2 regions of the Azospirillum sp. B510 genome follow, and region 1 is predicted to be linked to the other one. Evidence: predicted binding sites of a transcription regulator. Region 1 holds the regulator's gene; the other holds the start of a gene.
The links. The regulator HrcA, encoded in region 1, represses chaperone genes, less so after heat shock. The targets are predictions, from matches to a motif close to GTTAGCACTCNCCNNNGGNGAGTGCTAAC.

Region 1 (4,192 bases):
CCGGATGGTCAATCCTTACGGCGGCCAGACCCATCGCATCGACCTGACCCGGCCGGCGGTGGATGGGTTCATCTTCTGGACCAAGAATCTGGGGCCGTTCCTCGGCGCGCTGGACAGCGTGGCGGAGCGGGGCTTTCCCTTCATCGCGCAGTACAGCGTCACCGGATTGCCGACCGCGCTGGAGCGCTCGGTCCCGGCCTGGGAGACGGCGGTCGGTCATCTGGCGCGGGTGCGCGACCGTTGGGGGCCGCGCGCCGCGGTCTGGCGCTACGACCCCATCCTGCTGACCGACGCGACGCCGCCGAACTGGCACCGCGGGAGTTTCGCCCGGATCGCGCGGGCGCTGCGCGGGGTGACGGACGAGGTGGTGGTGTCCTTTCTCCAGCCCTACCGCAAGACCGCGAGCAACCTCGCCGCCGCCGGCATCGGCTGGCGCGATCCGGCGGCGGCGGAGAAACGCGCGCTGCTGGCGGAGTTGGCCGGGATCGCGGCGGGGGAGGGGATGGCGCTGACGCTCTGCACCCAGCCCGAGCTGGTGGGCATCCCCGGCACGGCGCCGGCCCGCTGCGTCGATGCGTTGCGGCTGTCGGATGTCGCGGGGTATCCGGTGGCCGCGCGGGAGAAGGGCAACCGGCCCGGTTGCCTGTGCGCCGAAAGCCGCGACATCGGCGATTACGACAGCTGCCCGCACGGCTGCGTCTATTGCTACGCGGTTGCCGATCGCGGGACGGCGCAGCGGCGTTTCGCCGCGCATGACCCGGATGGGGAATTTCTGGTAGCGCGGCGGGTGGCGCCTTCCTGAACCATCCTTACGGACAGACCTTCCGCACCGTCTCGACCAGCTTTTCCGGGTTGAAGGGCTTCACCAGCCAGCCGGTGGCGCCGGCTTCGCGGCCGGCGGTCTTCTTGGTGGGGTCGGCTTCGGTGGTCAGCAGCAGGACCGGGGTGGCGCGGTTGGTGGCCGAGGCGCGGATGGCGCGGGTCAGGGCCAGCCCGTCCAGGCCCGGCATGTTCAGGTCGGTGATGATGCAGTCGAACCTGCGCTGGTTGACCAGGGCCAGACCGGCATTCCCGTCCGGCGCCTCCGCCACCTCATAGCCGGCGCCTTTCAGCGTGAAGCCGACCATGTCGCGGATGGTCTTGGAATCGTCGACGGTCAGGACATTCTTGGGCATGGTCGGCGGCTCCGCTTGCTCGGCCCGGAAATCGGTCCGGGAAATCAACGGGACAGGCCTAGGCACTTTACCGCCGACCGTCAACCTCTGGTATCCCGTATTTCGAATAACGGAACCCCCCGGCCCGGCGGCATCGCCGTCGAACCGGGGGGCTGTTGGAAATCAACCTGTCACGCCTTCGTATCGACATGTTGCGCGCCGGCGTCGCCGCCCTTGGCGACGCCGACCATCGCTTCGCGCAGCAGCCGGCCATGGATGGTGTAGCCGGGTTGCAGCACCTGGACGACGGTGCCGGCCGCCTTGCCGGTATTCTCGATCTCGAACATCACCTGATGGAAGTTGGGGTCGAACGGTTCGCCGGCCGGGTCCAGCTTCTTGATGCCGGCGCGGTCGAAGGCGGCGAACAGTTGGCGTTCGGTCGCCTCGACACCGACGGCGAGGCCTTTCAGCATCTCGTCCCGCTCGCGGCCTTCGGCCGGCACGGCGTCGAGCGCGCGGCGCAGATTGTCGGCGACCGACACCAGTTCCTTGGCGAAGCTGGACACCGCGAACTTGGTGGCATCCTCGCGGTCACGCTGGGCGCGGCGGCGGGTGTTCTCCGTCTCCGCCATGGCGCGCAGCAGCTGGTCCTTCAGGCTGGCGACTTCGGCCTCCAGCTTGGCGACGCGGTCCTCGGGAGAACCGGAGCCCGCCTGGCCGGCATCCGTCTGGCTGGCGGCGGCGGTGTCGGCGGTGGTCTCGGTCGGCTCGGCCGTGGCGTCGGAGGGCTTGTTCTGCTCTTCGCTCATGGTTTTCTCAATTCTTGCTTGGTCAAAGGCGGAGGGGGGTGGGAGCGATGGTCAGCCGATCAGCCGGCTGACCACCTTGGCGGTGTAATCCACCAGCGGAATGATGCGGGCGTAATTCAGGCGGGTCGGGCCGATGACGCCGATGGCGCCGATCACCTGCTCGCGGCTGTTCTGGAAGGGCGAGATGATCATCGAACAGCCGGAATGGCTGAACAGCACATTCTCCGCGCCGATGAAGATCTGCACGCCGTCGCCGCGCCCGGTGGCGTCCAGCATGCGCAGCATCGTCTCCTTGGTCTCCAGCGCCTCGAACAGGCCGCGCACGCGTTCCAGGTCGGAGAGCGCCGTGACGTCCTCCAGCAGGCGGGACTGGCCGCGGACGATCAGCTGGCCGGCGTTGGCTCCGGCGCTGCCGGCCCAGGTGGCCAGCCCGGCGGCGACCACCTTGCGCGACAGCTCGTCCAGCTGGGTCTTCTGCTGTTCGATCTCCTGCATGACCTCCTGCCGGGCCTCGTCCAGCGTGCGGCCGGCGAGCTTGGCGCTGAGGAAGTTCGACACCGTTTGCAGGGTGGAGGTCGGAACCCCCAGCGGCACCTCGATCACCCGGTTCTCGACCAGCCCGTCCTCGTTCACCAGGACGACCAGGGCGCGGCCGGGGCCGAGCGACACGAACTCGATGTGTTTCAGCGGCCGGTCGGTCTTGGGCGCCACCACCAGGCCGGCGCAGTGCGACAGGCCGGACAGCATGGTCGACGCCTCGCCCAGCACGTCGGCGAAGGCGCGGCCGGAGGCGGAGCATTTCGCCTCGATCGAGGCGCGCTCGTCCTCGGTCAGCGACCCGATCTCCAGCAGGCCGTCGACGAACATGCGCAGGCCGGCGTCGGTCGGGATGCGGCCGGCCGAGGTGTGCGGGGCATAGAGCAGCCCCTGCTCCTCCAGGTCGGCCATCACGTTGCGGATGGTCGCGGGCGACAGGGCCATGCCAAGCCGCCGCGAGATCGTGCGCGAGCCGACCGGCTCGCCCGACGCGACATAGGCGTCGACGATCAGCCGGAAGATCTCGCGCGATCGCTGGTTCAGCTCGTTGATCATGGGCCGTTGATCATGGACTAGGGCGGTCGTGCTTCCGTTCGGGCTCGGCGGTCGCGGACGGGGAAGTCCGTCAACCGGTCCGAATTTAGGCAGGTCCGACCGCCGAATCAACTTGCGGGGCGAAGAAGCTCCGCGGCGCCGTGACCGCCCCTTATTCTTCCGTCAGGAAACCGCGGTACTGGGCGGCGATGGCGCCGACCGCCGCCTCGTACAGGCGCCGGCCATGCTCGGGCCGGGCGAGGCCGGGGGCGGAGCCGATGCGGCCGTCGGGATAGCGGCGGCGGAAGTCGCGGGCGTCGTGGAAGCCGCCGGCCGGCGCCTGTTCCGGCTCCATCGCCACGGTCTTGATCGAGTCGGGATAGGCGTATTGGGTCAGCGCCACCTCGCTGGGGGTGGCGTGCGACCCCTCCTTGCCCTGGTACAGCTCGCGCGACAGCCGGCCGACCTCGGCATTCTCCCACCAGTTCACCAGGGCGCAGCGCAGGTCCGGCGCCTCGCGGCCGCGCTGCGCCCGGTTCTCCGCATGGATCTCGTAGAAGGCGGCGCGGATGGTGGCGATGTTGCCGCCATGGCCGTTGACGAAGAAGAAGCGCGCGAACCCGTGTTCGACCAGCGAGCCGACATAGTCGCGCAGCACGGCGATCAGGGTGGACGGCTTCAGCGTCATCGAGCCGGGGAATTCCATGTGATGGACCGCCATGCCGACCGGGATCGTCGGGCCGACCAGCGCGCCGGTGGCGTCGCCGACGCCCCGCGCGATCACCTCGGCGCAGATGGCGTCGGTGCCGACCAGTCCGTTCGGCCCATGCTGCTCGGTCGAGCCGATCGGCATGATGATGCCCTTGGAGGTCTTCAGATAGGACTCGACCTCGCTCCAGGTGCTGAGATGCAGTTGCACGCGTGCCTCTTCCCGCCGGGGTGATTGGTCAAACCAACATAAGCCGGCGGATTTTCTTCACCAACCCCGTCCGGCGTGGCGGGAGCCATGCGACGGACGCTTACGCGGTGTGGCGGGCTCAGGTCCGCTGCCGGTGCGGAAGCCTCAGCAGGACATCGGCGATGCCGCCGCCGGCGAGCAGGGCCGCCACGAACAGCAGGGCCGACAGCCCGTCATTGCCCAGCAGCACCAGGGCCGGG
Region 2 (4,192 bases), 460 kb from region 1:
ATGATGCCGGCGGCAACCAGATCGGTGAACTCACCCTTCTGGGCGTCGAAGCCGAAGTTGGTGTCGGTCTGGTCGAGCAGCTTGCCGACCACGATCGAGCCGTCGGTGCCGGCGTTGTAGGCGATCTGACGGACCGGCGCCTGGAGGGCGCGGCGGATGATGTCGATGCCGACGCGCTGCTCGTCGTTGGCCGGGGTCAGGGCGTCCAGCGCCTTGGAGGCGTACAGCAGGGCGGTGCCGCCGCCGGCGACCACACCCTCTTCCACGGCGGCGCGGGTGGCGTGCATCGCGTCGTCAACGCGATCCTTGCGCTCCTTCACCTCGACCTCGGTCGCACCGCCGACGCGGATGACGGCGACGCCGCCGGCCAGCTTGGCCAGACGCTCCTGGAGCTTCTCGCGGTCGTAGTCCGAGGTGGTCTCCTCGACCTGGGCGCGGATCTGGCCGCAACGGGCCTCGATGTCGGCCTTGTCGCCGGCGCCGTCGACGATGGTGGTGGTCTCCTTGGAGATCACGACCTTCTTGGCGGTGCCCAGCATGTCGAGCGTGACGTTCTCGAGCTTGATGCCGAGATCCTCGGAGATGACCTGGCCGCCGGTCAGGATGGCCATGTCCTCCAGCATCGCCTTGCGGCGGTCGCCGAAGCCCGGAGCCTTGACGGCGGCGATCTTCAGGCCACCGCGCAGCTTGTTGACCACCAGGGTGGCCAGCGCCTCACCCTCGATGTCCTCGGCGATGATCAGCAGCGGACGCGAGGACTGGACGACGGCTTCCAGAACCGGCAGCAGCGGCTGCAAGCCCGACAGCTTCTTCTCGTGCAGCAGGATATAGGGGTTCTCGAGGTCCGCGACCATCTTGTCGGCGTTGGTCACGAAGTACGGCGACAGGTAGCCGCGGTCGAACTGCATGCCCTCGACGACGTCCAGCTCGGTGTCCAGGCTCTTGGCCTCTTCCACCGTGATGACGCCCTCGTTGCCGACCTTCTCCATCGCCTGGGCGATCATCTTGCCGATCTCGGCTTCGCCGTTGGCGGAGATGGTGCCGACCTGGGCGATCTCGTCGTTGGTCGTGACCTTCTTGGCGCGGGCCTGGATGTCGGCGACGACGGTGGCGACGGCCAGGTCGATGCCGCGCTTCAGGTCCATCGGGTTCAGGCCGGCGGCGACCTTGGTCACGCCTTCGCGGACGATGGCCTGGGCCAGGACGGTGGCGGTGGTGGTGCCGTCACCGGCCAGATCGTTGGTCTTCGAGGCGACCTCGCGGACCATCTGGGCGCCCATGTTCTCGAACTTGTCGGCCAGCTCGATTTCCTTGGCGACCGACACGCCGTCCTTGGTGATGCGCGGAGCGCCGAAGGACTTCTCGATCACGACGTTGCGGCCCTTCGGGCCCAGCGTGACCTTCACGGCGTCGGCGAGGATGTCAACGCCACGCAGCAGCTTCTCGCGCGCGGTGGGGCCGAACTTGACGTCTTTGGCAGCCATGTCTCGATTCCTTGTTACTGGTAAATTTCGAAGGATACGGGCGGAGGACTTAGGCCTCGATCACGCCCATGATGTCGGATTCCTTCATGATCAGGAAATCCTCGCCTTCGATCTTCACTTCAGTGCCCGACCACTTGCCGAACAGGATGCGGTCGCCGGCCTTGACGTCCAGCGCCACGACCTTGCCCGACTCGTCACGCGCGCCGGGACCGACGGCGATGACTTCGCCTTCCTGCGGCTTTTCCTTGGCAGTGTCGGGGATGATGATCCCGCCCTTGGTCTTGGTGTCGGACTCCAGACGCTTGACGACGACGCGGTCGTGCAGCGGACGGAACTTCATGGGAATGCCTCCTTGGATCAAGGCTTGGTTCTGACTGATGGATTTTCCGCCGGCCGGAGGCTGTTAGCACTCCCGCCCGGCGAGTGCCAGACAGCTAATCGAAGCGGTTTTGGGATTCAAGAGGCTCGTTCGGGAATTTGACGCGACTGTCGACGCCATTCCTCGGAGCCTTCCGATAACATATTGGGATGTATTGATTTTCCTGTTCCGACCCGCATGGCGGGCCGGCGAGATTTCTTCGAACGGTCACGATTCGGGACCCGGCCGTCCCCGTGCCGGCGAGTCCCCACCGAACCAGGAAAACGGATCCCGACGGCTCCCTGTGACCGCCGTCACAGCCCTGTCTCCGGCCTTTCGCTAAAATTTTAATAAATCACCGGGGCAAGGATGGAGGGCACGATGATGGCGAAGCGGAAGGCTGAACGCTGGATGGAAAGCCACGAGGCGCCATCCGCCATCGTCGCCCAAATCCTCCGTCACATCGTCCGTCAGATCGCTTCCGGCCTGTGGACGCGCTGGCGGAACCGGGAAAGCCAGCTGATCGAGGCGTTTCTGGAGGCCACGACCATCGCCGGGCTGTTCGCGCTGCTGTTCGCCCTGTTCGTGCTGTTCGCCGCCGCGCAGACCCTCACGCCCTGACACCATCGCCCCATCCCATCGCCGCCCCCGGACCATTCGCTTCCGACCAAATACGACAATTTCAAACCGACACTTCCCGTCACGCGAGCGTGCAGGATAGGATCGCGCCCGAAGGCGGTCGGCAGCGACCGCAAAACGCGCCATCCGGGAGTTTCCATCCATGGCCACCCAGCCGGTCTGCCAAGCCGCGGTCGACCTCGTGAAGCATTTCGAAGGTCTCTATCTCGACGCCTATCTCTGCCCGGCCGGCGTTCCCACCATCGGCTACGGTCACACCGCCGGCGTCGAGATGGGGCAGACCATCACCGTCGAACAGGCGGACGCCTTTCTCGCCTCCGACCTGACCGCCGCCGCCGGTCATGTCGACGCCCTGGTCACGGTTGCCCTGAACGAGGATCAGCGCGGCGCGCTCGCCTCCTTCGTCTTCAATCTGGGCGCCGGCAGCCTGGAAAGCTCGACCCTGCTGAGGCTGCTGAACAGCGGCGACTATGCCGGTGCCGCCGGCCAGTTCGGCCGCTGGGTCTACGCCACGGTGAACGGCACGCCGACCAGGCTGCCCGGCCTCGTCGCCCGCCGTGCGGCGGAGGAGGCGCTGTTCGTGAGCCAGACCGGCCAGCCCAAGACCGGCGTCACCACCGGGGACGGCACGCCCTGAGCCAGGTCCTCCGAGCCGGCCCCTTTGTGCCGGCCCCTTCGAGCCGGCGTTGCCGGCATCGGACAAGAGCCGTTTGACGGGACGGGATGTTCGCCCCACATTTGCGGACATCCCACCGCCGCGCTCCGGAATGCCGCCTTGACCGCTCTCGCCTCCGACAGCCTCGCCTCCGACAGCCTCGCCTCCGCCATCCGGCCGAATCCGAACCGGCCGATCGCCCTCTGGCTTCTGGTCTGCGCCGCCATGGTGCTGGTCATGGCCGTGATCGGCGCCATCACCCGGTTGACCGAATCGGGCCTGTCGATGGTGGAATGGAAGCCGCTGATCGGCATCCTGCCGCCGCTGTCGGAGGCGGAATGGAACCGGGTCTTCGAACTGTACAGGGCGACGCCGGAATTCCGCATCTACAACAGCCACATGGATCTGGCCGGTTTCCAGTCGATCTTCTGGTGGGAGTGGTTCCACCGGTTGTGGGGCCAGTTGATCGGCTTCGTCTTCCTGATCCCCTTCCTGCGCTTCTGGATGCGGGGCCGCATCTCGTCCGCTCTGTGGCCGAAGCTCGCCGGCCTGTTCCTGCTCGGCGGCTTGCAGGGCGGCATCGGCTGGTTCATGGTGAAGAGCGGGCTGGTCGATTCACCCAATGTCAGCCATTACCGGCTGGCCCTGCATCTCGGCACCGCGATCCTGATCTATGCCCTGCTGCTGCGCACCGCGCTCGGCCTGCTCGACCCGCTGCCGCTGGCCGGCTGGCGGCCGGAGGCGGCGGGGTTGCGCCGCCATGCCCGCTGGGCGCTGGGGCTGGTCGCCGTGACCATCGTTTGGGGCGCCTTCGTCGCCGGATCGGATGCCGGCTTCGCCTACAACACATTCCCGCTGATGGACGGTCATTGGATCCCGCCGGAGGTGAACACGCTGACCCCCTGGTGGCTCAACCCGGTGGAGAACACCGCGGCGATCCAGTTGATCCACCGCACGCTGGCGATCCTGACCGGTCTTGTCGTCCTGCTGCTGAGCGCCCGAGTCCTGGCCACCCGCCTTCCCGGCCGCGCCGGCCGCGCAGCGCTGGCCTCCGGC

Region 2: groES (co-chaperone GroES) is a predicted target of HrcA. The motif match lies at 1,887-1,915, and genes of this name have one in related genera.

The regions. Positions count from the first base shown of each region.
Region 1 covers NC_013854.1:3,245,577-3,249,768, reverse strand. The annotation lists gene AZL_RS15105 (DUF1848 domain-containing protein) at 1-802, shown strand, start outside; gene AZL_RS15100 (response regulator) at 810-1,175, opposite strand; gene grpE (nucleotide exchange factor GrpE) at 1,346-1,963, opposite strand; gene hrcA (heat-inducible transcriptional repressor HrcA) at 2,015-3,055, opposite strand; gene AZL_RS15085 (creatininase family protein) at 3,207-3,953, opposite strand; gene AZL_RS15080 (DUF6691 family protein) at 4,072-4,192, opposite strand, start outside.
Region 2 covers NC_013854.1:393,733-397,924, reverse strand. The annotation lists gene groL (chaperonin GroEL) at 1-1,484, opposite strand, end outside; gene groES (co-chaperone GroES) at 1,534-1,824, opposite strand; gene AZL_RS01830 (hypothetical protein) at 2,224-2,463, shown strand; gene AZL_RS01825 (lysozyme) at 2,624-3,118, shown strand; gene AZL_RS01820 (COX15/CtaA family protein) at 3,257-4,192, shown strand, end outside.